Regions from separate parts of the Arsenicicoccus sp. UBA7492 genome, predicted to be linked through region 2. Evidence: riboswitches for the same ligand, from Rfam matches in the RefSeq annotation. Region 2 holds a riboswitch; the other holds the start of a gene.
The links. A riboswitch is a leader RNA that binds a small molecule or an ion and turns the genes downstream of it on or off. The one in region 2 is predicted to bind thiamine pyrophosphate.
Positions count from the first base shown of each region.

Region 1 (14,181 bases), on a different contig from region 2:
CGCGTCGTCGCCCTGGACCACGTGGACGTGGAGATCGCCGAGGGGGAGCTCACCGCGATCATGGGCCCGTCGGGGTCCGGCAAGTCGACGCTGATGCACTGCGCGGCGGGCCTCGACGACGTCACGAGCGGGCAGGTCTGGGTCGGCGACACCGACCTCACCACGCTTGACGACACGCGGCTGACGCTGCTGCGGCGCGAGCAGGTGGGGTTCGTCTTCCAGGCCTTCAACCTGCTCCCGACGCTGACCGCCGAGGCCAACATCACCCTGCCCCTGCGCCTCGCGGGCCGCACCCCCGACCGCGAATGGTTCGAGCATGTGGTGCGGGTGCTGGGCCTGACAGATCGTCTGGGGCACAAGCCGACCGAGCTCTCCGGCGGGCAGCAGCAGCGCGTGGCGGTGGCCCGCGCCCTCGTCATGCGGCCGCGCGTGATCTTTGCCGACGAGCCGACGGGCGCCCTCGACAGCGTGACCGGGCACGAGCTGCTGGACTTCCTTCGGCGCTGCGTGCGTGAGCTGGGCCAGACCGTCGTGATGGTGACCCACGACCCCGGGGCCGCGACGTATGCCGACCGCGTGCTGCTCCTCGCGGACGGTCGCATGGCGGGGGAGCTGCGGCACCCCACCGCCGACGACGTGCTGGCCGCCCTGCGCGGGCTGGGGGCGTGATCGCCGTGCGCACCTCGATCTCCCTGGCGGCCAGCATGATCCACGGTCAGGCCCGGCGCTTCGTCAGCGTCCTGGTCGCCATCACGATGGGCATCGCCTTCGTCGCGGCCACGTTCATGGTGGGCGACACCTTCCGCGAGTCCCTGGCGCGCGACGCCGCCGGCTCGGTGGGCCGAGCGAGCGTGGTCGTCACCACGCCGGACGGGTCCTCGGGCGTGGGGGGCGCGCCTCGCGGCGGCCCGGCCGTCATACCCCCCGGGCTCGCCGCGCAGGTGACGCGCGCCCACCCGGGTGCCTCCGTGCGCACGGTGGCCGGCGGGGCCGTCCAGCAGGACCTCGGGGGTCGCGAGGCCTCCCTCGTGCTGCGGTCAGTGCCGCAGCTGTCCGGGACGACGACGCTCACGGCCGGTCGCCTGCCCGCCCGCCGCGGCGAGATCGCCGTCGTGGACTGGGTCGCCTCGGCGCGCAAGCTCGCAGTGGGCAGCACGACCCGCCTGCTGCAGCGCGGCACCGGCACCAGCCCTGGCACCGGCACCGAGCAGCGGCCGCAGGAGGCCCGTCCGGCCGAGGCCACGGTCGTCGGCATCGTCAAGCCGGGGCGTGACGTCGTGCAGGGCCAGGGGATGCCGGTGGCCTTCGCCCAGGACCAGGACATCTGGGCCTGGACGGGCACCACGGGCTATCGGGAGCTCGACCTGACGCAGGCTCCGGGCGGCGCGGCCGTGGACGACGAGCAGCTGCGCGCCTCCGTCGCCGGTCTCCCCGCAGCCAAGGGCCTCACGGTCCGCACCGGCCAGCAGGAGAAGGACCACCGCGTGACCCAGATGGTCCAGGGCGTCACGCAGCTCACCGCGATGCTGCTCGTCTTCGCGCTCATCGCCGTGTTCGTCTCGGCGCTGGTCATCGCCAACACCTTTGCGATCCTCGTCGCCCAGCGCACCCGTCAGCTCGCGCTCCTGCGCTGCATCGGCGCCGAGCGGCGGCAGGTGCGCGGGTCCGTCGTGGCCGAGGCGCTGCTCGTCGGCGTCCTCGGCTCCGTCGCGGGGCTGGCGCTCGGCGCGGGTCTGGCGGCGACGCTCGTGCAGCTCTCGCACGGCACCGACATGGACCTCGGCAGCCTGGTCGTCACCCCGCTCTCGGTCCTGGCTCCCCTCGCGACGGGCATCCTGGTCACCCTCGTGGCGAGCCTCGCCCCGGCCCGCGCGGCGACGCGCGTCAAGCCGCTCGCGGCCCTGCGCCCCGAGACCGCGACGCGGGTGCGGCGCGTCCGCGCCCTGCGCGTCGGGGTCGGATCGGTCCTCGCGGCAGGTGGGTTCGGGCTGCTCGTGCACGGCGCCCTCCAGCACCAGCTCGTGACGGGCATCCCCGGTGGACTCCTGTCCTTCCTCGGCGTGCTCATGGTCGCCCCCGTGGTGGTGCCCGGCCTCGCCCGCGCCGTCGGTGCGCTGCCCGCCCGCCTCGGCGGCGTCCCCGGGTCGCTCGCCGTCGACAACGCCGGCCGCAACCCCGCTCGGGCCGCGGCCACCGCGAGCGCCCTGCTCGTCGGGGTCACGCTGATCACGATGATGAGCGTGGGCTCGGCGACAGGGGTGCGCTCGGCCACCGACGCGCTCGACAAGCAGACCCCCGTGGACGCCCTCGTGCAGGCGCCGCAGGGCCTGGCGCAGCGTGACCTCGACACCCTGCGGCGCAGCAGCGTCGTCGGTGCGGCCACCCTCGTCGTCGACGCCCCGGCCACGCTGACCCACGGCGGACGGCCGGTGCACGTCGGCCAGAGCGGTGGGCAGAGCGACGGTCAGGCCGGCGGATCGAGCGGCGGGCAGACCACCGTCACCGGCGCCGACGACGCGGCGGTGCAGGTCTCGCGCCGGCCGCAGCTCTTTGCCGGGCTCGACGACCACACCGTGCTCCTGCCGGCGAGCTCCGGCCTGCGGACCGGCGACACCGTGACCCTCGCCCACGGCGCGACGCGGCTCGACCTGCGCGCCGACGTCAGCGCGGACCATGCGGACGCACCGGTCGTCACGGCGGCCACCGTGCGGCGCCTCGACCCCCAGGCCAAGGGGTCCGCGTGGATCAGGTTCGCCGAGGTCAAGGACGCGGCCACCGCGTCGGAGCAGCTCGCCCAGGACGCCGTCGCCATCCAGGGCGCCCAGGTCCAGGGGGTCGCCACCCAGCGCGCCGAGATGGAGCGGATCATGGACGTCGTCCTGCTCGTCGTCACCGGCCTGCTCGGCATCGCCGTGCTGGTCGCGCTGGTCGGCATCGGCAACACCCTCGGCCTCTCGGTGCTCGAGCGCACCCAGGAGTCCGGCCTGCTGCGCGCCCTCGGCCTCACGCGCCGCCAGCTGCGCAGCACGCTCGGGCTCGAGGCGCTGACGCTGGCGGGCGTGGGCACGATCGTGGGGCTCGCGCTGGGGGTGGCCTACGGCCTCGGCGGGGCCTACGCGCTCTTCGGCAGCGAGATGACCATCACCACCGAGATCCCTTGGGCGCGGCTGGGGCTCGTCGCCGCCGTGGCGCTCGCCGCGGGGTGGCTGGCGTCCGTCATACCGGCTCGTCGGGCCGCGCGGGTGAGCCCGTCCGCGGCGCTGGCCACCGACTGACACGCGGCTCCCAGGCCCCGGGCCTAGGCTGGCAGGAAGGAGGGACGAGATGGGTCGGGTCGAGCGCGAGGTCTACGCCGCGGCCACGTCACCGCGCCACGTGCGCGCGCTGACGGTCGGTGCCGGCACGCTGCTCGCCGCCCTCCCGCTGCCGGCGCCGCTGCGCGCGGGCCTCGGGATCGCGGGCTACCTCGGCGGGCTCGCCCTGCCGGCCGACCACGTCCCGACCGACGAGCCCGACCACCTGTGGCACCTGCGCCGCCAGGTCGGGGCGGTCGGCGACTGGCTCGACGACCGCCGGGGAGCGCTCGGCTGGGACGTCGAGACCTGGCTCGACCGGGTGCTGGCGCGGGCGCGCGGCGTGCTCGACGACCCGAGGCTGGTCACCGACCCCGAGCGGCTGGCGGGCCTGTCCCGGCTCCTGCTCGTCGAGCTGCCCGAGGTGCTGCGCGACGGCGACGACGTGGCGCTCGAGCCCGACCCGACCCGGCGCCGGCTGCGGGTGGCGCTGCGGCTGGACCAGCTCGACCGGCGGCTGGCGGCCCTGCGCACCCCCGCCTGATCGCCGCCACGTACCCCAGGCCCGAGGCCGCCACGCACCCAGGCCCGCAGACCCCCAGGCCCGTCATACCGCCCAGCAGCAGCGAGTCGCCCCGACCGATGGACCGGTCGGGGCGACTCGCGTGACGGACGGGGTGATCAGGCCTTGTTGGTGCGGGCGTCGATCTGCGCCTGCAGGTCGACGTCACCGATGTCGTTGCTCTGGCGCTTGACCGCGGAGACGAACCCCTTGGCCGCCTGACGCTGCGCCACCAGGCGCGCGATGCCGATCACGAGACCGGAGAACGCCGCGAAGGCCAGCGCTTCCTTCCAGTCCACGTCGGGGTTGGTGGGGTCGGAGGGGGCCTCCTTGCCCGTGGCCTTCTGCCAGCCCGAGTTGACGATCTTGTTGGCCACCATGCCGGCCAGCATGGCGGCGCCGGTGCCAATGAGCTTCCACACGTTAGGTCCCATGCGTTGAGTCTCACACGATCTTCGCGGTAGCGTCACGTTTCACACGACAGGGGAGCGCAGATCGCGCTGAGAGTGCGGGCGACCGCAGACCCTCCGCACCTGATCCGGTTAGCACCGGCGCTAGGGAGTCGGATTCTCGAGGCGACCCGAGGGGTCACCTTCCCTCTTGGTGACCGACCAGGAGATCTCGTATGCCGAACACCACCGGCTCCGCCGCCACCGCGCGGCCGGGCCAGCACGCACGACCGTCCGCGCTCGCCACGGGGGCCCTCATGTCATGGCGAGGCATCGACCTCGTCCTCGGCGCCGTCCTCGCCGTCGCGCTGGGCGTCGCCTTCTGGGGGTGGGACAGCACCCTCTACCACGTCGTCGAGGCGGCCGCCGTCGGCTATGCCCCGATCGGCTCGCTCGCGCTCGGCGTGTGGGTGCTCCCCGCCGTGGCCGGCGCGCTGCTGATCCGGCGTCCCGGCGCGGCCCTCTACGTCGAGCTGATCGCGGCGAGCGTCGAGACGCTGCTCGGCAACAAGTGGGGCTGGCTCGTGATGCTGTCCGGGCTGCTGCAGGCGCTCGGCGTCGAGCTGGCGATGTGGGTCTGGCGCTGGCGGCGGTTCGACATGGTGGCCGCGGTGCTGGGCGGCGTGCTCGGTGCCGTCCTGGAGATCTGCCTCTACGAGTGGTGGCAGTACGTCCCGCAGCTCGCCTGGATCCACAAGCTCGTCTACCTCGGCTTCGGCATGATCTCGTGCGCGGTGATCGCCGGCCTCGGGGGCGCCGCGCTCGTGCGGGCGCTGGCCCGGACGGGCGTGATCGACGCCTTCCCCGCGGGCCGCGAGGCGCGTGAGTCCCACGGCCGCTGACGCCTCCCTCGAGCGTGGTCTCGACCTCGACGAGGGTCCGAGGGGGGCTCTCGTCGAGGTCGACGACCTCACCTGGCTCCCGTATGGCGCCGCCCGCCCGGTCCTCGACGCGGTGTCGCTGCGCGTGGCGCCGGGGGAGCGGGTGCTGCTCGCGGGCGCCAGCGGGTCCGGCAAGTCGACCCTGCTCCGGGCGCTGGCCGGCGTGCTCGCCGACACGGGTGGCGGTGACCAGACGGGGCAGGTGCGGGTGTCGCGGCAGGTGGGCCTGCTCCTGCAGGATCCCGACGACGCGGTGGTCGCGCGGACCGTGGGGCGCGACGTGGCCTTCGGCCCCGAGAACGCCGGCGTGCCACGCGGGCCGCTGTGGGAGCGGGTGCGGGCGGCGCTGGACTCCGTGTCCTTCCCGTATGCCGTGGACCGCGAGACGCGCGCCCTGTCCGGCGGCGAGACCCAGCGCCTCGCGCTCGCGGGCGTGCTCGCCCTCGACCCGGGCCTCGTGCTGCTCGACGAGCCCTGCTCGATGCTCGACCCCCAGGCCGCGGAGGCGGTCCGGTCGGCGGTGGCCCTGGCCGTCGCCGAGGTGGGGGCCACCCTGGTGGTCGTCGAGCACCAGCTCGCGCACTGGGTGGACGTCTGCGACCGGCTCGTCGTGCTGGGCGACGGCGGTCGGGTGGTGGCGGACGGCCCGATGACGTCGACGCTGGCCGCCGAGGGGGAGCGGCTGGCAGAGCTGGGCCTGTGGGTGCCGGGGGCGCCGCCGCCGTCGTCGATGGAGGTGGCGACCGGGCTGGTGACCCCGGTCCGGCCGGGCGGGGTGACGGCCTCGATCGACGCGGTGCTGCGCCAGGTGCAGCCCGGGCTGGCCTCGTGGCAGGCGGTGCACCCGCCGCAGCTCGTGCTGCAGGACGTGGCGCTGGAGGCCTCGCCGGGGGAGGCGGTGGCCGTCACCGGCCACTCGGGCGCCGGCAAGTCCACGCTGGTGGCCTGCGCCGCCGGGCTGCTCGAGCCGACGTCCGGCACGGTGCGGCTGGGGGCCGGCGACCGCGAGGCGCCGCATGGCTGGCGGGCTGCGGAGCTTGCCGCAGCGGTCGGGTGGGTGCCCCAACGACCCGAGCTGCCGATCACCGCCCGGACCGTCGTCGACGAGGTGATGCTGACCGGTCGGGCGCTCGGCCAGGACGAGGACGCCCTCGCAGCCCGGGCCGGGGCGCTGCTCGAGGTGCTCGGCCTCGGCGACCGCCGCGACGCCGACCCGCACACCCTCTCGGGGGGTGAGCAGCGACGTCTCTCGCTCGTCGCCGCCCTCGCCCACGGCCCGTCCGTGCTCCTGCTCGACGAGCCCACCGTCGGCCAGGACCGCCACACGTGGGCCGCCGTCACCGGGGTCGTCGAGGCGGCCCGCGCCGCAGGGACGACCGTGGTGGTGTCCACGCACGACCGCAGCCTGGCGTCGCGCTGCACCCGCGAGCTCGTGCTCGCGAGGCCGCAGGCCGGCGCAGAGCCGGTGCGCCGTCGTGCGCAGGGGCTGGCGGCATACGCCTCGGCCCTGCCGCTGATGCTGGTGAGCCTGGTGGCGATGGTGGTCGGGTTGGTCGTGCCCACGGTGCCGGCGGGGCTGGGTCTGCTCGGGGCCGAGCTGGCGCTGCTCCTCGTGCTGTGCGGGGTGCGCTGGCCGCAGCCGGTGCTGCGGCTCACCCCGGTGGCGATCGGCGCGGCCTCGTTGTGGTGGTCCAACTGGTGGTGGGCCGAGACGCGTGATCCCGTCGCGGCGCTGCTGCCCGCGCTGCGCATGACGTCGGCGGCGCTGCCCGGCGTGGTGCTGGCGGGCTACCTCGAGCCGTTCTCGCTGGGGGACCAGCTCGGGCAGCGACTGCGGCTGCCGGCACGTCCGGTGGTGGCGGCGGTGGTGGCGCTGCAGAGGTTCGACCAGCTGCGGTCGACCTTTGGCGACCTGCGCGCGGTGCGCCGGGCGCGTGGTGTCCTGGGGCGGGGGGTCAAGGACGCGGTCGTGCTGACCTTTGCCCTGCTGGTGCAGGCGTTGCGGCAGGCGGGGCGGCTCGCGGTGGCGATGGAGGCGCGGGGCTACTCGTCGCCCGTGGTGCGGTCGGGGCGGCGCACGTGGGCGGAGCCCGCGCGGTGGGGCCGGAGGGACCTGTGGGTCGTGGTGTGCGCCGTGACGCTCGCCGCCGCGGCGGCTGTGGGGCACCTTCTGGGGAGGTAATGGATCCCTAGTCCTGGTGACGGGTCTCGACTACTCTGGGTAACGCCTAGTGGGTATCAGCAACGTCATCCGTGACGCCCCCACGGCCAGCGGGTCGGGCTCCCGAGGGGGGAGTCCGGCCCGCCTCGGCGTCCGCCGCCGAGTGGTCAGTTCTGGCCACGGGTAGGTGCTCGGCATCTGACCAGTGGGCGGTCAGGGAGTCGGTATCTGACCAGTGGGTGGAAGGGGTGTGCCGGACGCGGTGTCGTCTTCGTCCTCGCGCCGTCGTCGGGCCAGGGCGATCAGCAGCATGCCGACGCCCACGGCTGTGCCACCCGCGGCGAGAAGCACGATCACGTCGGCCCCCGTGTGCGCCAGGGCTCCGGAGAGCGGCCCCGAGGACACGCCGAACGCGTCCCCGCGGGGCACCGAGCCGTCACTGCCACCTGTCTGACCCACGTCTGCTCCAGTCACGCCGGTGCTCGGCGGAGCGAGATCGGCCGGCGTCATCGCCATCGACACCCTGATCGGATCCGTCCACGTGTGATTTTCGGCCAGCGTCCGGTCGACATCGCCGACGGCGCCCGCCAGGAGCGCGGCAACCTCCACGCGGACGACCTGGCCCGGGCGGACGGCGCCCGTGGTCAGATCTCCTCCCCTCGCGGCGAGGCTGGCGGCGGTCGGCGAGGTCTCGGTCGGCGTGGCGGCGCCGCCGATGCCGGCGGCCAGGTGCAGCACCTCGGCGAGCGGGTCGGAGACGGCGTCGCTGCCAGGAACGGCCCCGATCGTCAGCATGGCGGTGTCGGGGGAGGCATTCTTGACGTACAAGGCTCCGCCGACTGTCCGGCCCGGGACCAGGCGCTGGCCCGCGTGGAAGATGCCCGTGTCCAGAGTGGGCTCCCACGGTCCGGTGGGGCGCGTCGCGTACCACATCCCGGTGCTCTCGGCGTACTTCGTGCTACCGGCGAAGGGGTAGACACGCACGACGAACTCATAGGTGCCCGGGCCATACCCGGCGTTGTTCATGGCGATATAGCTGACCCACTGGTCCCGGTCGTTGGCTGGGATCCCGCCCTGGACCAGCTTGAAGGGGACGGTCGAGCCCTTGGGGCGAGCCCAGACCTCCCACCGGTTGATCGCCGGGGTGCTGCCTGACGAGCTCGTGGCGGCGTTGGGCCAGGCCCAGTACAGTCGCACGTTCTCGGCCAGGCCCGTGGTGCAGACGTTTCCGTCGGAGCCCAACATCGGGGAGGGGATCGAGATGACGTAACGACTCGTCCAGGTCCAGTCCTTGGTCGCCGTGCCGGCCACCGAGACGGCCCGGCCGGTGGTCGTCACCTGGAACTCGCGACCTGCGAACCTGTTGTAGCGGTCGTAGTCGGTCCCGCTGGGCTTGACGATCACGCAGTGGGACGTTGAGGAAGCCTTGGCGAGGGGCGTGCGGACCGCGGCGGTCACCGGCGACACGGCTGTCGTGGCGGCCGTCCCGAGAGCTGTCTGCCACAGCGCGGTCGTCGACGAGCATCCCGTGTAGTCGTACTGCACCCTGTTGTTCAGGAAGTCGCTCGCCATGGCACTGGTCGTGGGGGTGCTAGGCATCGCCGTCAGGTTCACCTGGTAGGGGCGGTACTCGAGGCCGTAGCCGGCGTCGTTCTTGAGGGTCGCCTTGAGCGCGTCCGTGAACGGCTTGGTGACGGGGACGTCCGTGGGCGTCAGAGTAGGCGTGCCCATCGTCATCCTGGGGACGACGCTGGTGCGGGTCTCGGTCCACCGTGCCTGGGTGTCACCGGTGGGCGCCGCGATGACGGCGGTCTCCGCGACGGCGGTGACGCCGAGCGTGGCCAGGACGCGCCGACGGGACATGGGGTGCCTCCAGGGATCGGTGGATCAGTTCTGGGTGAGGGTGATGGGCAGGTTGCGGGTGGACACCGAGGTGCCGTTGAGCGTCGTGTTCCACCATCCGCTGCCGCCGGCCGGCTCGGTGCGGGCCGCGCCGGTGCTCGTCGCGCGAACCGTGTACTTCATGGTGGCGAGGTAGGTCGCGCCGTTGTGGGCCGAGGTGATGGCCCACTGGTTGGTGCCGGTGCTCGTGAGGTTGGGCGCGGTCCCGACGGGCGTCAGCGTCACGACGGAGCCGTTGTTGACGTTGACCTCGGAGACCAGGGCCGCGGTGCCGGTCAGGGCTGCCGGGGCGGTCGAGAGGGTGGCCTTGAGGTTGGTGCCCACGGCCTGGACCGTGATGGGCAGCGTGATCGTCACCTGGTCGCCGGGGGCGAAGGGGTGAGAATCTGTCCGATTGACCGACTCCCAGCCGACCACCGCGACAATCGGGCATGAACAGACGTCGAGAGGCGCCGGAATGGTCTTGGGGTTGACGGATCGTGTCCGCCGCCCGAGCCGGAGGTCTCCGCCACGGCCGGGCCGGCTGGCACTACGCTGATCGTTTAAGGGCCGCCATCACCGAGCGGTCGTAGCACGCTGGAGGCAGGCCATGCCCAAGGATCGCGAGGCGCTCCTCTCGTCGGCGGTCCGCCGGTCCATCACCGACCTGGTCGCCGCCGATCCCGACCGTTGGACCGCGAGCCGGCTGGCCGAGGAGCTCGACCTGCACGTCACGACCGTGCGCTTCCACCTCGACCAGCTCGAGCAGGCCGGCGTGCTGGAGTCGGGCGTCGAGCGACGCGACCGGCCGGGCCGTCCCAGCAAGGTCTATCGCCGTCGCGCCGAGGCCGTGCCCGTCAACACCGCCGCGTATGTCGTCCTCGCGGACGTGCTCGCCGAGACGCTGGGCGGCGACGAGGACGCCCGCGTGGAGGCGGCGACGCGGGCCGGCGAGGCCTGGTCACGCCACCATCTGGACCACGTGGCCCCGGAGGGGTCCCAGGGCGAGGTGCCGGTGCGCGAGCTGCTCGACGTCCTGGCGCGGTGGGGCTACCCACGCGAGACGGTGACCGTCGAGGGGGACCCCGCCGGGCGGTGCCAGGCCACGTTGACCCACTGCCCGATGAAGGCCGCCGCGGTCCGGCACCCCGACGTCGTCTGCGCCATACATCTCGGTCTGGTCCGGGGATCCCTCGAGGGGCTCGGCGTCCAGGACCCGGCCGTCCGGGTGACGCCCATGGTCGCCCCCGACGTGTGCACCGTCGAGATGAGCGGTGCCCTCCACGCCGGCGAGCAGGTCGCCGAGGGTCTGGACCTCGCCCACGTCCGCCGCCGCCCGGAGGCCGCGAGCGCAGACGCCACGACCTCCGATGTCACGAGCCCGGACGCACCCAGCCCGGACGCGACGGAGGGCCGGTCGACGAGCGACCGGCCCTCCGAGGCGACGAGCTGAGCGATCAGCCGGGCTTGGGAGCCCCCTTGCGGGCGTAGCGCATCCACGTGATCGCCACGCACATGACGGCCCAGACGACGCCGACCCAGTAGAAGAGGGTGGCGCCCATGATGCCGATGCCGAGGGCGAAGAAGAACGGACCGAAGGCGGCGATGGCGGCGGTCCAGCCGATGACGCCGCCGGCCTGACGCTTCTCGAAGATCATCGGCATCTGCTTGAACGTCGAGGCGTTGCCGATCCCCGAGAACAGGAAGATCGCGAGCATTCCCCACAGGAACCGCGTGAAGTCACCCTGCAGCGCCGCGGCGGACGAGGTGTCCGGGGTGAGCGCCGGGATCGTGTAGACGATCGAGGCGATCAGGCCGAGGCCGGAGATGAGCGTCCAGATCGCGCCGCCCATGCGGTCGGTCAGCGGGGAGAACAGCATGCGGGCGAGCGCGCCGACCAGCGGGCCGAGGAAGACGAACTTGACCGGGTCGGGGACCGAGTAGCCCTCGACGAGGATCTTGGCGGCGGCGCCGGAGCCGGACACGATGTCGGCGTTGCCGGAGCCGTAGAGGTTGCCCATCAGCAGACCGAACTGGGCGGCCAGGCCCGAGAAGGTGCCGAAGGTCATGATGTAGATCAGCGTCATCCACCAGGTGTCCTGGTTGCCGAAGATGTCGAACTGCTGGCGGACGTTGGCCTTGACCGGCACGGACTTGAGCGCGAACCACGCCCAGGCGGCGCCGATGAGGATCAGCGGGATCCAGATGAACGCGGCGTTCTGGTACCACACCTGCGTGTTGGGCTTGCCCGCGACCTTCATCGCCTGTGAGCCGCCGAGGAACCCGATCATCGAGAAGCCGATGAGCCACGGCGTGAGCAGCTGCACGAGGGAGACGCCGAGGTTGCCGATGCCGGCCTGCAGGCCGAGCGCGGTGCCCTGCATGCGGCGGGGGAAGAAGTAGGACGTCGACGGCATGAAGCCGGAGAAGGCGCCACCACCGATGCCGGCGAGGAAGGCCAGGACCATGAGCTCCCAGTAGGGGGCGGAGGGGCTCTGGACGCGCACGCCCCACCCGAGGATCGGGAAGACGAGGAGCAGCGTGGTCAGCGCGACCATCTTGCGGGTGCCGAGGATGGGCGGCAGGACCATCCAGACGATGCGCAGCAGACCGGCGGCGAGGCCGGGCATCGCGGACATCCAGTAGAGCTCGGTCTTGCTGAAGCTGTAGCCCAGGGCGTTGAGCTTGGGGATGACCGCGCTGGGGAGGTACCACGCGACGAAGCACATGGTGAGGGTGAACGTCGTGATCGTGAGGGTGCGCCAGGCGAGTGCCTTGTCCCAGGTCTGGTCGTTCTCGGGATCCCAGGACTGGAGCCACTCGCCCCCTTGGCGGGAGCTGGTTGCGGTGCTCATGGGTTGTCTACTCCACGGGTGCTGAGGTGGTGGGACGTCTCGACCGTATGACGGGACGCGGGCTGGTGCGTGTTGGGGTGTCTCACGCGGGGTGGCGGGAGGTCTCGGGGTGCGGCTGGTCGAACTGGTCCGCGAGGTGGGGGGACCGGTCGTGGAGCATCCGCACGATCGTGAGGTGCATCCAGATCAGGCACACGGCGGTGAGGAGGAACAGGACGAAGAAGGTGCTCGACGGGAAGCCGGACCAGGACTTGGTGTAGGCGAACAGTGGGGGGAGGAAGAAGCCGCCGAGGCCGCCGAGCATGCCGACGAGGCCGCCGACGGAGCCGACGTTGTCGGGGAAGTACTCGGGGATGTGCTTGTAGACGGCGGCCTTGCCGACGCCCATGGCGCAGCCGAGGAGGAAGACGACGATCGTGAACGGCACGATCGAGATCGCGTAGGGCAGGTGCTCGGTCTGGGAGCCGTCGGCGTGGTTGATGGTCAGGTGGCCGTTGGGCATCATCAGCAGGCCCGTGGTGGCGAGCATGACCCAGAAGGTGCCGTACATCGCCTTGCGCGCGCCGAAGCGGTCGGAGAACCAGCCGCCGACGGGGCGCAGCAGGGACGCGGGGAAGATGAACAGCGCCGTGAGCAGCCCGGCCGTGCTCAGGGAGACGCCGAAGGTCTCCATGTAGTAGTTGGGCAGCGTGCTCGAGAGGGCGACGTAGGCGCCGAACACCGCGACGTAGTAGAGGCTGAACCGCCATACGCGCACCTGCCGCAGCGGGGCGAGCATCTCGCCGAGGGGCTTGGAGGCGCCGGGCATGCGGTCGGTCGAGGGGGTCCCGAACCACGTGGCGGCCGCGAGGAGCACCAGCAGGACGGAGTAGATCACCGGCACGAGGCGCCAGCCGCCCTGGACGACACCGAGGTACGTCGCTCCGGCGGTCGTGGCGATCAGCGGCGGGCCGATGAACTTCGTGACCGAGGCCCCGACGTTGCCGGCGCCGAACACGCCGAGCGCGAAGCCCTGACGGCCACGGGTGAACCACGCGGAGTTCCACGCGATGCCCGAGGAGAAGGAGTTGCCGGCGAAGCCGACGAGGAAGGCCAGCAGCAGGAGCATGCCGTAGCTGTGCGCCTGCGAGACGAGGTAGGCCGGGACGGCGCTCGCGAGCAGCAGCACGGTCATGACCTTGCGGCCACCGATGCGGTCGGTGATCATCCCGGCGGGCAGGCGCCACATCGAGCCGTTGAGGATCGCCGCGGCGAGGATCCAGGAGTACTGCTCCTCGCTGAGGTGCAGCTCCGCCCGGATGGGCTTCTGCAGGATGCCGAACATCATCCAGACGGCGAACATCACGGTGAACGCGGTGGTCGACCAGGCCAGGACCCGGTTGGCGCCGACGGGCTGGCTCTCGTGGGACGTGGTCGTCGGGGCGTCGGTGGCGGGTGTGCTCACGACGTGCTCCTTGCTCCAGGCATTAAAAGGATCAGGCTGTATGGCGGAGAAGCTGCTGGTGCAGTCGCCGCGAGACGCCCGGCTCAGGCCCTGCGAGGCATTGCGCGGAGGATCTCACTAGGAAGTTTGGCACAGCCCCCGAATATAGAGGAGGGCACCCCCTCTGTCGGGGCATCGCCGGTCCGGCTATGCTGCAGGCGTGCTCCTCTTTTTGGAGGAATCACGGCAGATGCAGGCCAGGACCCAGCACGGCGACCGCAGGAGAGGCGATGACGAGCGTGGCGCAGGAGCTCCGGTGGGGCCCCGAGGCCGACGGCCGCCCGAGCCTGCTGGCCCCGTCCATGCGCCGGCGCATCATCGACGTCCTCGCCTCCGCGCCCGTCACGGTCCACGGCCGCCCCGGCCTCGCGGCGCAGGACATCGCCACCCGCCTCGACATCCACGTGACGACCGCGCGCTTCCACCTGGACGTCCTGCTCGCGTCGCACGTCGTGGAGGCCCGGTCCGAGCGCCTGGGGACCGTGGGCCGGCCGCGCAAGATCTATCACCTCGTCCCCGCGGGGGTGCGGCTGCACCCGACGCACCGCGAGCTGTCCGCCCTGGTCACCTCCTGCTGGGGGCTGGCGGAGCCGGCGGGCTCGGAGGCGATGTTCCC
Region 1 is NZ_DLOE01000039.1:96,465-110,645, reverse strand. It holds gene B4E97_RS11700 (ABC transporter ATP-binding protein) at 1-669, shown strand, start outside; gene B4E97_RS11695 (FtsX-like permease family protein) at 666-3,275, shown strand; gene B4E97_RS11690 (hypothetical protein) at 3,325-3,837, shown strand; gene B4E97_RS11685 (DUF4235 domain-containing protein) at 3,975-4,289, opposite strand; TPP riboswitch at 4,328-4,433, shown strand; gene B4E97_RS11680 (ECF transporter S component) at 4,481-5,146, shown strand; gene B4E97_RS11675 (ATP-binding cassette domain-containing protein) at 5,127-7,367, shown strand; gene B4E97_RS11670 (hypothetical protein) at 7,560-9,209, opposite strand; gene B4E97_RS11665 (hypothetical protein) at 9,234-9,605, opposite strand; gene B4E97_RS11660 (helix-turn-helix transcriptional regulator) at 9,838-10,680, shown strand; gene B4E97_RS11655 (MFS transporter) at 10,685-12,082, opposite strand; gene B4E97_RS11650 (MFS transporter) at 12,165-13,526, opposite strand; gene B4E97_RS11645 (helix-turn-helix transcriptional regulator) at 13,796-14,181, shown strand, end outside.
Region 1: linked by a shared signal. The riboswitch ahead of B4E97_RS11680 (ECF transporter S component) and the one ahead of thiM (hydroxyethylthiazole kinase) in region 2 are both predicted to bind thiamine pyrophosphate.

Region 2 (14,181 bases):
CACGGTGGTAGCCCGTGCGGGCGTAGGCGTAGGCCTCGACCGGGCGCCCACCCTGCAGGGCGGACTCCGCGAGCGTGGCCCAGGCCAGCGACGAGGTGGGGTTGGCCGCGGCCACGGCCATGGCGTCCTGCCCGGACGCGAGCGACGCGGCCGCCGGGTCCACCGGCAGCCGCGTCGGCTCGGGCCCCAGCAGGTTGGGGCGCTCAGTCATGCAGTCCTCGACTCACTTGTGGGTGCCGGCGGAACGCAGGTTCTCGCAGGCCTCGATGACACGGCGGGCCATGCCGGCCTCCGCCTCCTTGCCCCACGCGCGCGGGTCGTACTGCTTCTTGTTGCCGACCTCGCCGTCGATCTTGAGGACGCCGCTGTAGTTCTTCAGCATCCAGTCGGCGACCGGGCGCGTGAAGGCGTACTGGGTGTCGGTGTCGACGTTCATCTTGATGACGCCGTAGTCGACCGCGTCCGAGATCTCCTGCGGCAGGGAGCCCGAGCCGCCGTGGAAGACGAGGTCGAGCGGCTTGTCGCCCTTGTCGGTGCCGTACTTGGCGACGATCGCGTCCTGGCACTCCTTGAGGATCTCGGGGCGCAGCTTGACGTTGCCCGGCTTGTAGACGCCGTGCACGTTGCCGAAGGTGAGGGCGGCCATGTAGCGACCCTTCTCGCCCAGGCCGAGCGCCTCGACGGTCTTCAGCGCGTCCTCGGTGGTGGTGTAGAGCTGGTCGTTGATCTCGTTGGCGACACCGTCCTCCTCGCCACCGACGACACCGATCTCGACCTCGAGGACGACGTCGAGCTTGTTGCAGATCGCGAGGAGCTCCTGGGCGATCTCGAGGTTGCGGTCTAGCGGCACGGCCGAGCCGTCCCACATGTGGGACTGGAAGATCGGGACGCCGTACTTCTCGTAGTTAGCCTCCGACGCCTTGAGCAGCGGGCGGACGAAGCCGTCCAGCTTGTTCTCGGGGCAGTGGTCCGTGTGGAGGGCGATGTTGACGTCGTAGTTCTTGGCGACCTCGGTGGCGTAGGCGGCGAGGGCCAGGGACCCGGTCACCATGTCCTTGATGGTCGAGCCGGAGAGGTACTCCGCGCCGCCGGTCGAGACCTGGAGGATGCCGTCGCTGCCGGCCTCGGCGAAACCGCGGATCGCTGCCGTCGCGGTCTGGGAGGAGGTGACGTTGATGGCCGGGTACGCGAAGGAGCCAGCCTTCGCGCGGTCGAGCATGTCGCGGTAGACCTCAGGGGTTGCGATGGGCATGTGCGGGTTCTCCTTCGGTTGGGCTGTCGGTGACCGGCACGGGGCCGGAGGCACGTTCCCATCCTTCCATCACCGGGCCCAGGACGGCGACCGGCCCCCGCAGGGGTCCACCTGGTGGGCGCGAAACGCCACGGGACGGACACCCGCGAGGGCCGGGACGGTGCTGCACATGCTGCTGGGCACAGTGTGGTGCGCAGGGTGCTGGACACAGTGGTGCGCGATGCACCTCCCCCTCTGGTGCATCGCGCACTTCCAGGCTAGGAGACCCTCACCCCCACGCACATGGGTATCCGTACCTACCTCAGGTAGTCACATCCGCCCGCCTTCGCACCCCAGGCCGATGGACCTACCTCAGGTAGGCATGTCCGCCCACCTTCGCACCCACGCGTGCATCGCGATCGCGGCAGCCGCGCCGGCGTTGATCGACCGCGTCGACCCGAACTGCGTGATGTGCACGACGGCGTCCGCGGCGTCCAGCAGCTCGCTCGTCAGCCCGGGCCCCTCCTGCCCGAACGCCAGCACGCACCGCCGCGGCAGCTCGAAGGTCTCGAGCGGCACGCTCCCGGACACGTTGTCGACCGCGATCAGCGGTATGCCGTCCCGCCCGCTCTCCAGCGCGTCACGCTCCTGCGCGCGGCACCAGGCGACGAGATCGGCGACGTCCGGGTGGTGGATCTCGTGCTGGTAGCGGTCTGTGACCATCGCGCCGCGACGGTTCCAGCGGCGACGGCCCACGACGTGGAAGGCAGCGACGTTGAACGCGTTGGCGGTGCGGATCACCGACCCGATGTTGAGGTCGTGCTCCCAGTTCTCGACGGCGACGTGCAGCTCGTGCCGCGTCTCGTCCAGCGCCGCCACGATCGCCGCCATCGTCAGGTAGCGGAAGCGGTCCTCCACGTTGCGGCGGTCGCCGTCCCGCAGCAGCTCCGGGTCGTAGCGGGGGTCCGGTGACCCGTCCGGCCGCGTGGGCCAGGGTCCCGGCCAGGGCCCGACACCGATCGCCGCCGCCCGCCCGCCGCCCGTCGTCGCGACTCCCCCGCCGGATGCCTGATCGCTCACGGGCGGCAGGCTATCGGCATACGGCCTCGGTCCCCGCCCGGCGAGGGAGCGGCCGGGTCGAGGAACCCTCCCGCCGCCACAGCGGTGCGACAGCGGGGGGACAGGAATCCCCCGTACCCTGGTCGGCGTGATGATCCCCGAGCTGATGTCCTCCCTGAGCTGGATGGACCCGCAGTACCTCCTCGACAACTACGGCAACGCCTTCTTCTGGCTCTCCATGGCGATCGTGTTCGTCGAGTGCGGCCTGCTGTTCCCGATCCTGCCGGGCGACTCGCTGCTCTTTGCGATCGGCATGTTCATCAAGCGCGGAGACGTCGACGTCCACCTGGGCCTCGCCCTGGCGCTGCTGTCGATCGCCGCGTTCGCCGGCAACGTGGTGGGCTACGAGATCGGGCGGGCCATCGGGACCCCGCTCTACAACCGCGACGGGCGCTTCCTCAAGAAGAAGTACTTCGACCAGACCATCGCCTTCTTCGACCAGTACGGCAACAAGGCCCTGGTCATCGGTCGGTTCGTGCCGATCGTGCGGACCTTCATCACGGTCGTCGCGGGCGTCGGCCAGATGGACCGCAAGCGGTTCTTCACCTGGTCGGCGGTCGGCGCGGTGCTGTGGGCCTGCGGCGTGACCCTGCTCGGCTACTTCCTGGGCGCCATCCCCGCGGTGCAGAACAACCTCGAGACCGCGATCCTGCTGATCGTCGCCATCTCGGTGCTCCCCATGGTTTTCGAGTGGTGGATGCACAAGCGCCGCAAGGGCCGCGCCACCATCGACCCGACGCCGGGCGCGGGCAGCACCCGCCACGAGGCCTGACCGGGCGAGAGCCGGCCGACCACCCGACGCGACGACGAAGGACGCCGACCCCCTGGATCGGGGGTGGGCGTCCTTCGTGCTGGTGACTACTGCTGGGGCTTGTCCGGCTGGGTGGACGGCCAGCTGAGGGCGCCGCCCTCCTGGTGCGGGTTGGTGTCTGGGACGCCGCCCTGACGACCGGCGCCCTGAGCGTTGTCAGCGGCACCGGCGGGCAGACCGCCGGCCGGGGCGTGAGCGCCCTCCGCCGTGCCCGGCTGACCGAGACCGGGCGCCTGGGCGGGCGCGGCCGGCTGGGCCGGAGCGGCCGGGGTGGCGCCCTGCGAGGGACCACCGTGCTGGGGCTCGGGGGCGGACTCGTAGGTGCGCGGCGAGTTGGTGTCGAAGTTGACCTGAGGGGTGCTGCGCGCCTGCGCCTCGGCCTCGAAGTACTGCTCCTGGTGGATCCCGAACTGCTTGGCGATCATGTTGCTCGGGAAGGACTCGACCTTGGTGTTGAGCTCGCGCACCGTGGCGTTGTAGTAGCGGCGCCCGGAGGCGATGCGGTCCTCGGTGGAGGCGAGCTCCTGCTGCAGGGCCAGGAAGTTCGAGTTGGCCTGGAGCTGCGGGTAGGCCTCGGCGACGGCCATCAGGCGGCCCACGGCGCCGGTGAGCTGCTGCTCCGCGGCGGCGGTCTCGGCGGGGCTGCCCCCGGCGCTGACGGCGGCGGACCGCGCGCGCATCACGTCGTCGAGCGTGCCGCGCTCGTGGGTCGCGAAGCCCTTGACGGTCTCGACGAGGTTGGGGATCAGGTCGTGCCGCCGCTTGAGCTCGACGTCGATCTGGCGCCAGGACTCCTGCGTGCGGTTGCGCAGCCCGATGAGGCTGTTGTGCATGCCGACGAGCCACATGACGATCAGGGCGATGATGACGAGCAGGACGATCAGCGTGATGTGGACGGGTGTCACGTCGGCTCCCTCCAGAGCGGGACTGAGGTCGTGATCAGCCTAGTCGGCCGATCACGGCGGTTGACCGTATGACGAGCCGCCGCCCTCCGGCGTTCCCTGCGGCACCCGGCGGCCGGGACCGCCCCGCCGGTGAGCCGGTGAGCCGGTCAGCCGGTCAGGCGAGGCCGAGCTCCTCCAGGGAGTAGACGTGCAGGTAGGGCACCCCGGCCTCGTCCTGGATGCGCTCGCCGGCGCCGGTCGCGCGGTCGGCGATGGTGGCCACGGCCACCACCTCGGCCCCGTCCTCGCGGGCGGCGGCGACGGCGTCGAGCGGCGAGCCGCCCGTGGTCGTGGTGTCCTCGACGACCAGCACGCGACGACCGCGGATCGACGGACCCTCGATGCGCTGCTGCAGGCCGTGCGCCTTGCCGGCCTTGCGGACGACGAACGCGTCGAGCCGCTCGCCTGCGGCGGCGGACGCGTGCAGCATCGACGTGGCGACGGGGTCGGCGCCGAGCGTGAGGCCGCCCACGGCGTCATACGCCAGGTCCCTGGTGAGGTCGCGCATCACGATGCCGACCAGGGGCGCCGCCTCGCCGTCGAGGGTGATGCGCCGCAGGTCGACGTAGTAGTCGGCCTCCTTGCCGGAGGACAGGGTGACGCGACCGTGGACGATCGCCTTGTCCTTGATGATCTCAAGCAGGCGGGCGCGGGCGTCGGCGGGGTTCGTGGGCGCGGTGTTCATGAGGCCCCAGCCTAGTTGCGGCCCGGCGGGGGCGGGCTCAGCGGGCGGTGCGGCGACCCGAGGCCAGGCGCCCACTGACCCGGCGGACGATCCCCCGCGGCGCCACCTGGACGATTCCCACGACAGCCTTGTAGACCCCGCCGGGCACGCTCAGCGCACGACCGCGGGCGACGTCGTCCAGGCAGTCCTGCACGAGCCGGTCGGCGTCGAGCCACGCGGCGTCGGGCAGGTGGGACATGTTCATCGAGGCCCGCTGGTGGAACTCCGTGTGCGTGAAGCCCGGGCACAGCGCCGTGGCGGTGACCCCGGTGCCCTGCAGCTCGTTGGCCAGGCCCTCGGTGAAGGTCGTGCACCACGCCTTGGCGGCGGAGTAGGTCCCCATCTGCACGAACGACGCCACCGACGAGACGTTGACGACGGCCCCTCGCCCCCGCTCGCGCATCGCCAGCGCCGCGGCCTGCGACACCACGAGCACCGCGCGGGTGTGGATCATCAGGTGGTGCTCCTCCCGCTCGATCGGGGTGCGCAGGAAGTCCGTCTTGAGGCCGTAGCCGGCGTTGTTGACGACGAGGTCCACCGGGCGTGCCTGGTCGGCGACCCGGTCCGCCACGCGCTGCAGCTGGTCGCGCTCGGCGACGTCCGCGACGAGGATCTCGCAGCTCGTGCCGTGCAGGTCCCGCAGGTCGTCGGCGACCTCCTGCAGCCGGTCGCGGTTGCGGGCGACCAGGACGAGGTCGTGGCCGCGGCAGGCCAGCTCACGGACGAAGGCCAGGCCGATGCCGGCGGACGCGCCGGTGACGAGTGCAGTTGCCATGAGCGACAGCGTAGAGGCTTGGCCAGGCGCCTCCGGTAGGTTGGCGAGGTGCGCATCGCAACCTGGAACGTCAACAGCATCCGGACCCGCGTCGACCGCGTCGTCGCCTTCCTCGAGCGCCATGACGTGGACGTGCTGGCCATGCAGGAGACCAAGTGCAAGGACGCGCAGTTCCCGATGCTGCCGTTCGAGCAGGCGGGCTACGAGGTCGCCCACCACGGCCTCAACCAGTGGAACGGCGTCGCCATCGCCTCTCGCGTCGGGCTCACGGACGTGCAGGTCGGCTTCGAGCACATGCCGACGTACGGCGAGCCGGAGCCGGTCGCCGAGGCTCGGGCGCTCGGAGCGACGTGCGACGGGGTGTGCGTCTGGTCGCTCTACGTCCCCAACGGGCGCGAGCTCGGGCACCCCCACTACGCCTACAAGCTCGACTGGCTCGCCCGGCTCAGGGCGGACGGCGAGCGCTGGCTCGCCGAGGACCCCGGGGCCCAGGTCGCGCTCATGGGTGACTGGAACGTCGCCCCGCAGGACGAGGACGTCTGGGACATGGCCTTCTTCGAGGGCAAGACGCACGTCTCGGTCCCGGAGCGCGAGGCCTTCGCGGCCGTGGTGGCCGCGGGCTTCGCCGACGTGGTCCGGCCCTACACGTCCGAGCCCCGCACCTACACCTACTGGGACTACACCCAGCTGCGCTTCCCCAAGAAGCAGGGCATGCGCATCGACTTCTGCCTGGCGAGCCCCGCGCTCGCGAGCCGGGTGACGGGCGCGTCCATCGACCGCGAGGAGCGCAAGGGCAAGGGCGCGAGCGACCACGCCCCGGTGATCGTCGACCTCGACGCCTAGGGGTATCGCCCCGGGCAGCGCCTCAGGCGACGAGCTCCAGCCTGGGGAGCAGGTCCACGCCGTGGGTGCCGACGACGAAGCACCCGAGGTCGATCACCCCCTTCTCCTGCCAGCACCTCTGCGCGACCTCCTGCCACGCGCGATCGGCGGCGATCGCGTGCGCCGGCCCGGGCCGCACGAGCAGGGTGGCGACCGTCGCATGCTCACCCAGCACCTCGGCGACCACCTCGAGGAGCACTCGCACGTGGGCGGGATCGCAGGGGGACGGCAGGTCCCGGAAGGACATGGGGGCGACGAGGTGCCCGTTGAGGTCGCCGACCAGGACGGCGACGTCGGTCGCGCGGCCCGGGCGGCGGCATCGTGGCCTGGATGGCTCGCCGCAGGTGGACGACGTCGCGCATCGAACGTCCCTCGAGCATCTCGTCGAGGGTGAGCGGGATGTCGGCGGTGGTGGGTGTGGTGTCCATGCAGCGATCGTCACCAGCCCCGGGCTGGGCCACCACCCCCGGCCCGGGGCCTGTGGACGACGGCGCGGATCCACGCGTCGGCGGCCGGGCCTGTGGACAACCTCCCGTGGGGCCCCGTGGTCCCCTCGCCGACCGCGTCCGTTAGGGTGCGAGGAGACGCGGGGTGCCTGGCCGTCGGCCGGGCTGAGATCACACCCGTCGCACCTGATCTAGGTCGTGCTAGCGAAGGGACGTCGTATGACGGACGCATCCGTGGACCCGGTGGCCGCAGTCACCCCCGACGAGGTGGCCGAGGCGCTCGCCCGGCTCAGGGCCACCACGCCTCTGGTCCAGAGCCTCACCAACATCGTCGTGGCCCAGTGGACGGCCAACGTCCTGCTGGCCGCCGGCGCCGCCCCCGCCATGGTGGACAACCCGCACGAGGCGGAGGCCTTCGCCCGGGTCGCGGGCGGCGTGCTGGTCAACACCGGGACGCCGTACGACGACACGACGGCCGCCATGCGGGCCGCCGTCACGGGCGCGCAGGCCGCCGGCACGCCGTGGGTGCTCGACCCGGTCGCCGCCGGCGGCCTGGCCTGGCGCACCGGGGTCGCGGTCTCGCTCATGGACCTGCACGCGCCGACGATCGTGCGCGGCAACGCCTCCGAGATCGCGGGGCTGCTGGGCGGTCTCGGAGGTCGCGGGGTCGACAGCGCCGACTCGCCCGAGGAGGTCCTGGACCGCGCCCGCGAGCTCGCCACCTCCCGCCGCACGGTCGTCGCGGTCAGCGGCGCCGTCGACCACCTCACGGACGGCGAGCGCCTGGTCCGGGTGCACAACGGCGACCCCGTGATGACCAAGGTCACCGGGGTGGGCTGCGCCCTCGGCGCCCTGATGGCGGGCTTCGCGGCCGTGTGCGACGACGCGCTGCTCGCCGCCACGAGCGCGACGGGGCTGCTGACGGTGGCCGCCGAGCGCGCCGCCCGCGCGGCTCGGGGGCCCGGCAGCTTCGCCGTGGCGCTGCTCGACGAGCTGAGCCTGGTCACCCCCGACGAGCTCGCCTCCGGGCTGGTGCTCTCATGACCGGTCAGCGGTCCGTCCTCGAGGGACGCGATCTCGACCTCACGCTCTACCTCGTCACCGACACGGCCATGTGCGGCGGCGACGACCAGGTCGCGCGGGTCGCCCGCGCCGCCGTGGACGGGGGCGCGACCCTCGTGCAGGTGCGTGACCCCCGGGCCGACGACGAGCGGATCCTGCGCCTCACGCGGTCGGTGATCCGGGCGCTCGAGGGCACCGGCGTCCCCGTCGTCGTCAACGACCGGGTCGACCTCGTCGAGGCAACCGGGGCCGCGGGCGCCCACATCGGCCAGAGCGACCTGTCCCCCGAGCGGGCGCGCGAGCTCCTCGGGCCCGACCGCCTCCTCGGGCTCTCCTGCCAGACCCCCGCTCACGTCGAGGCGGCCCGGGCCCTGCCCGAGGGCACCGTCGACTACCTCGGCCTGGGACCGGTGTGGGAGCAGGCCACCAAGCCCGACGCCGCGACCCCCGCCGGCCCCGAGGGCATCGCGGCGCTCGTCGCCGCCAGCCCCTGGCCGACGGTCGCCATCGGCGGCATCCACGCGTCGCGCATCGGCCTGCTCCCGGCCACCGGCGTCGACGGGGCCGCCGTCGTCAGCGCCGTCTGCGCCGCGCCCGACCCCCGCGAGGCGGCGGCCACGCTGCTGGCGCGGTGGCGCGAGGCGGCGGAGCGGCATACGGCCCAGGCGCCCGACCGACCACGGGGAGAGGCGCGATGACCGCCCCGACCACGGTCCTCTCCATCGCCGGCAGCGATCCCTCGGGCGGCGCCGGCATCCAGGCCGACCTCAAGACCTTCTCCGCGCTGGGCGCCTACGGCATGTGCGTCATCACCGCGCTCACCGCGCAGTCCACGCAGGGCGTGACCGGGGTGCACGTCGTGCCCGCCGACTTCGTCACCGCCCAGCTGGAGACGCTGCTGGCCGACATCACCCCCGACGCCGTCAAGATCGGCATGCTCGCCGACGCCGAGGTCACCGCGGCCGTCGGACGGGTGCTGCAGCGGCTGCGCGCCGAGGAGGCGGGCGAGACGCCGATCGTGCTCGACCCCGTCATGGTGGCGACCAGCGGCGACAGGCTGCTCGACGAGTCCGCCGTCGCGGCCGTGCGCGAGCTCGTCCCGCTCGCGAGCATCATCACGCCCAACCTGCCCGAGGCCGCGGTGCTGCTCGACGCCGAGCCGGCCGGAAGCGTCGACGAGATGGTCGACCAGGCGCGGGCGCTCGTCGCGGCCGGAGCACGCCGCGCCTACGTCAAGGGCGGACACCACACCGGCAGCGAGCAGGCGACCGACGTCCTCGCCGACGCCCGTGGCCAGGTGCTGATCACGGCCGAGTGGGTGGCCACCCGGCATACGCACGGCACCGGGTGCACCCTGTCCTCCGCCCTCGCAGCCCTGCGTCCACGGCGTCCCGACTGGGAGACGACCTGCCGCGACGCCAAGGCCTGGCTCACCGAGGCGCTGCGGCACGCCGACGAGCTGCACGTCGGGCACGGGCACGGCCCGGTCCACCACTTCCACGACGTCTGGAGCTGACCGATGACCTTCACCACCGACGCCTGGGCGCGCACCGCCGACGTCCGGTCCGCGATCGACGAGCTGCCGTTCGTGCAGGGCCTGGCCGACGGCACGCTCGACCGCGAGCGCTTCACCTACTACATGGCGCAGGACGCGCTCTACCTCGCGGACTACGGCCGGGTGCTCGCGACCCTCGCCGGGCAGGCCACCGACCCCGACGAGATGCTGTTCTGGGCGGAGTCGGCCCGCACCACGGTCGTGGTCGAGCGGGAGCTGCACGGCGCGCACGTCGCCGACCTCGCGGCTGCGCGCCGCTCCCCCAGCTGCCTCGCCTACACGTCCTACCTGTCGTCGCTGACCACCCAGGGCTCGTATGCCGTGGCCGCAGCCGGCGTGCTGCCCTGCTTCTGGATCTACCAGGACGTGGGCGACCACCTGCTGAGCCAGGCCGGCTCGCTCGACGGCCATGCCTACGGCGACTGGATCGGGATGTACTCCGACGAGGAGTTCGCCGCCTCGGTGGGCCGCGCCAAGGCGATCGTCGACCGGTGCGCCGAGGGCGCCGACGACGCCACCATGGAACGGATGCACGAGGCCTACTCCACGGCGGCGCGCTACGAGTGGATGTTCTGGGACGCCGCCTGGCGCCGGGAGACCTGGCCGGTCTGAGTCCCCCGGCGGGTCGGGTCAGTCCACGAGCTCGGTGGTCGAGCTGTCGTGGTGCACACGGTTGCGCACCGCGAACCACGCGCCGACGAGGATGACGAACCAGACGGGTGTGACCAGCAGCGCCTGGAGGGTGTCCTTCTCCTGGGTCAGGAGCACCAGCACCACGGCGAAGAACGCCAGGACGACATACGGCATGAAGTGCGCCCCCGGCATCTTGTAGACCGACCGCGCGTGAGCCTCCGGGTGACGGCGCAGGTAGACGATGTAGCTGAGCAGGATCAGGCCCCAGACGAAGATGAACAGCACGGCCGAGATCGTGGTGACGACCGTGAAGGCGCCCATGACGGAGTCGTCGAGCATGAGCAGGATCGACGTGGCGACCAGCAGCACCGAGACGAACAGGCCGTTCTGCGGGACCTTGTGGCGCGACAGGCGGCCGAACGCGCGGGGCGCCATGCCCTTGTGCGAGAGGCCGTACAGCATGCGTGACGTGGAGAACAGCCCGGAGTTGCAGCTCGACGACGCCGAGGTCAGCACCACGAAGTTCATGACCGTGGCGGCGGCGGCGAGCCCGGCGAGGCTGAACAGGTTGACGAACGGCGACTGCCCGGCGTCGATCTTGTCCCAGGGCGTGACGGTCATGATGACCAGCAGCGCCAGGACGTAGAACACGATGATGCGGACCGGGATCGAGTTGATGGCCCGCGGCAGGGTCGTGGTGGGGTCCTTGGTCTCGGCGGCGGTGGTGCCGACGAGCTCGATGCCGACGAACGCGAACACGGCGATCTGGAAGCCGGCGCCGAACCCGTCGAGGCCCTTGGGGAAGAAGCCGCCACGGTCCCAGAGGTAGGTGATCGAGGCCTTGGTGCCGTCCGGGGAGGTGAAGACCGTGACGAGCATCCAGATGCCCATGATGATCAGGGCGACGATCGCGATGACCTTGATGATCGCGAACCAGAACTCCATCTCGCCGAACAGCCTGACGGTGAGCAGGTTGAGGAACAGCAGGAACCCGAGCATGACCACGGCGAGGACCAGCGAGAGGGGCTTCATCTCGGTGGGGTGGTCGGGGTTGACCCAGAAGTTCCAGTAGCCGGTGACGGCGATGATCTCGGCCATGCCGGTGACGACCCAGCACAGCCAGTAGGTCCAGCCGGACATGAATCCGGCCCAGGGGCCGAGCATCTCGGCGCAGAAGTCCTGGAAGGACTTGTAGTCGAGGTTGTGCAGGAGCAGCTCCCCCATGGCGCGCATGACGAAGAAGAGCATGACGCCGACGGTGAGGTAGACGAGCAGGATCGAGGGGCCCGCGGCGTGGATCGTCTTGCCGGAGCCCATGAACAGGCCGGTGCCGATCGCTCCGCCGATGGCGATGAGCTGGACGTGGCGGTTGGACAGGTTTCGCTGGAGCTGGTCACCGGACTCGGGCGCGGGGTGTGTCCCGGGAGAGTGAGCATCAAGGGTTGCCATGCTGACCTCGCTGTGGTGGGTGCGGGTCCACGACGGTGTGGGACCCCTTTTGGAGTGTATGCGTGGGTCCGCATAGCTCCTCGGGCGGGGTGCAGCCTTGCACACCCCAGGTGAGCGCGGCCGCGAGCTCCGCTGCGCGAGAAGCGATACTGGCGTCATGAACACTGTTCAGGAGACGCTGCTGCGCGACTGGGACCGGGATCACCTCTGGCACCCCTACTCGACCTTTCCCGCCACCACGGCGCCTCACCTCGTGCGCTCCGCCGAGGGGGTGCGGCTGCGGCTGGACGTCGACGGCGAGACCCACGAGGTCGTGGACGCCATGTCCTCCTGGTGGTGTGCCATCCACGGGTATGCCGTCCCGGAGCTCGACGCGGCCGCGCACGACCAGCTGAGCCGGATGAGCCACGTGATGTTCGGCGGACTGACGCACGAGCCCGCGATCCGCCTCGGCCGGCGGCTGGTCGAGCTCGCCCCACGTGGTGACGGCGACGAGTCCCCGCTCCAGCACGTCTTCCTCGCCGACTCGGGGTCCGTGGCCGTCGAGGTCGCCCTCAAGATGGCCTGGCAGCACCACGTCGCCCTCGGGCGGCCCCGGCGACGCATGTTCACGATCCGCGGCGGCTACCACGGCGACACCTTCGCCCCGATGAGCGTGTGCGACCCCGAGGGCGGCATGCACTCGTTGTTCACCGGCGTCCTGCCCGAGCAGGTCTTCGCGCCGCGACCACCCGGCGGCCTCGACCGGGACGGCAGCGATCCCGAGATGGCGGCCTGGGAGCGGGAGACGCGCCGGCTGTATGCCGAGCACGCCGCCGACGCCGCGGCGGTCGTGGTCGAGCCGATCCTGCAGGGCGCGGGCGGGATGCACGTCTACAGCCCGTACGCCGTGCGGGTGCTCGCGTCGCTGGCCCGCGAGTCGGGCGCGCTGCTCGTGGTGGACGAGATCGCGACGGGCTTCGGCCGCACGGGGACGCTGTGGGCCTCGGACCGGTGCGGGATCGTGCCGGACATCATGACGGTCGGCAAGGCCCTGACCGGCGGCTATCTCACGCTGGCGGCGACGCTGTGCACCAGCGAGGTGGCCCGCACGGTCAGTGGCGGCGCGGCCGGGGCGCTGATGCACGGGCCGACGTTCATGGGCAACCCCCTGGCGTGCGCCGTCGCCCTCGCCTCGCTGGACCTGCTCGAGGCCCGCGGCTGGGCGTCCGAGGTCGCCCGCATCGAGCGGGGGCTGCGCACCGGGCTCGCACCTGCTCGATCCCTCCGCCACGTGCGGGACGTGCGCGTGCTGGGCGCCGTGGGCGTCATACAGCTGGACGAGCCCGTCCGGGTCACCGAGGTGACCGAGGCGGCCCTGGACCGGGGTGTCTGGGTGCGGCCGTTCCGGGACCTCGTCTACACGATGCCGCCGTACGCGTGCGCGGACACCGACGTCGCCACCATCACCCGGGCGCTGGTCGAGGCCGTCGCGCTGGCGCACGGCTGAGAGGCTGGTGGCCATGAGCACCGAGAGCACCGCCCCCGTCATCGTCGTCACAGGCACCGGCACCGACGTGGGCAAGACCGTCGCGACCGCAGCCCTCGCCGTCGGGTTCCGCGAGCAGGGCCTGCGCGTGGCCGTGGTCAAGCCCTGCCAGACGGGGGTCGGGCCGGACGAGGACGCTGACCTGGCCGAGGTGCGCCGCCTCGCCGGTGACGTGCAGACGCACGAGCTGGTGCGCCTGCCCGACCCGCTCGCGCCGGACAGGGCCGCCCGGCACGCCGGCATCGACGTCCCGCCGGTGCCGGTCCTGGCGTCCCAGGTCGCCCAGGTGTCGCGGCGCGGGGACGTCGACCTGGTCCTCGTCGAGGGTGCCGGTGGGCTGCTGGTCCGGCTCGACCTGGCCGGTGGCACCCTGGCCGACCTGGCCCTGTGCGTCCAGGAGCTCGGCCTGCGGGTCGGCGTCGTCGTGGTGGCCACCGCCGGGCTCGGCACCCTCAACCACTCGGCGCTGACGGCCGAGGCGCTGCAGCTGCGCGGCCTGGACTGCCTGGGGTTCGTGATCGGCTCGTGGCCCGAGGACCCCGACCTGGCCATGCGGCTCAACCTGGAGGACCTGCCGGAGGTGACCGGCGCACCCCTGCTCGGTCGGATCCCGGCCGGGGCCGGGTCGTGGGACGCCCAGACCTTCCAGGACCGCGCCGGCGCCTGGTTGCCGATCTTCTAGAGCCGCAGCGACCTGGCCAGGGGCGCGTCAGCGCAGAGTCAGCGCAGGGTCAGCGCGTCGGTGTCACCGTCGCGGTCGACGACCACCGTCTGGCCGTCGCGGACGTCGCCGCCGAGCAGCGCCTTGGCGAGGCGGTCGCCGATCTCGCGCTGCACCAGCCGGCGCAGCGGACGGGCGCCGTAGGCCGGGTCGTAGCCGGTGAGGGCCAGCCACTCCCGCGCGGCCTCGGTGACCTCCAGGGTGATCCGGCGATCGGCCAGGCGACGGCCCATCTCGGCGACCTGCAGCTCGACGATGTGGCCGAGCTCCGCCATCGACAGCGGGTCGAAGATCACGACCT
Region 2 is NZ_DLOE01000043.1:56,893-71,073, reverse strand. It holds gene B4E97_RS12740 (DUF3151 domain-containing protein) at 1-211, opposite strand, end outside; gene fbaA (class II fructose-bisphosphate aldolase) at 224-1,252, opposite strand; gene B4E97_RS12730 (TrmH family RNA methyltransferase) at 1,604-2,311, opposite strand; gene B4E97_RS12725 (DedA family protein) at 2,442-3,122, shown strand; gene B4E97_RS12720 (LemA family protein) at 3,209-4,066, opposite strand; gene pyrE (orotate phosphoribosyltransferase) at 4,221-4,790, opposite strand; gene B4E97_RS12710 (SDR family NAD(P)-dependent oxidoreductase) at 4,828-5,604, opposite strand; gene B4E97_RS12705 (exodeoxyribonuclease III) at 5,653-6,447, shown strand; gene B4E97_RS12700 (hypothetical protein) at 6,470-6,733, opposite strand; TPP riboswitch at 7,064-7,162, shown strand; gene thiM (hydroxyethylthiazole kinase) at 7,152-7,976, shown strand; gene thiE (thiamine phosphate synthase) at 7,973-8,692, shown strand; gene thiD (bifunctional hydroxymethylpyrimidine kinase/phosphomethylpyrimidine kinase) at 8,689-9,510, shown strand; gene tenA (thiaminase II) at 9,514-10,161, shown strand; gene B4E97_RS12675 (amino acid permease) at 10,180-11,631, opposite strand; gene B4E97_RS12670 (adenosylmethionine--8-amino-7-oxononanoate transaminase) at 11,789-13,120, shown strand; gene bioD (dethiobiotin synthase) at 13,134-13,841, shown strand; gene clpB (ATP-dependent chaperone ClpB) at 13,880-14,181, opposite strand, start outside.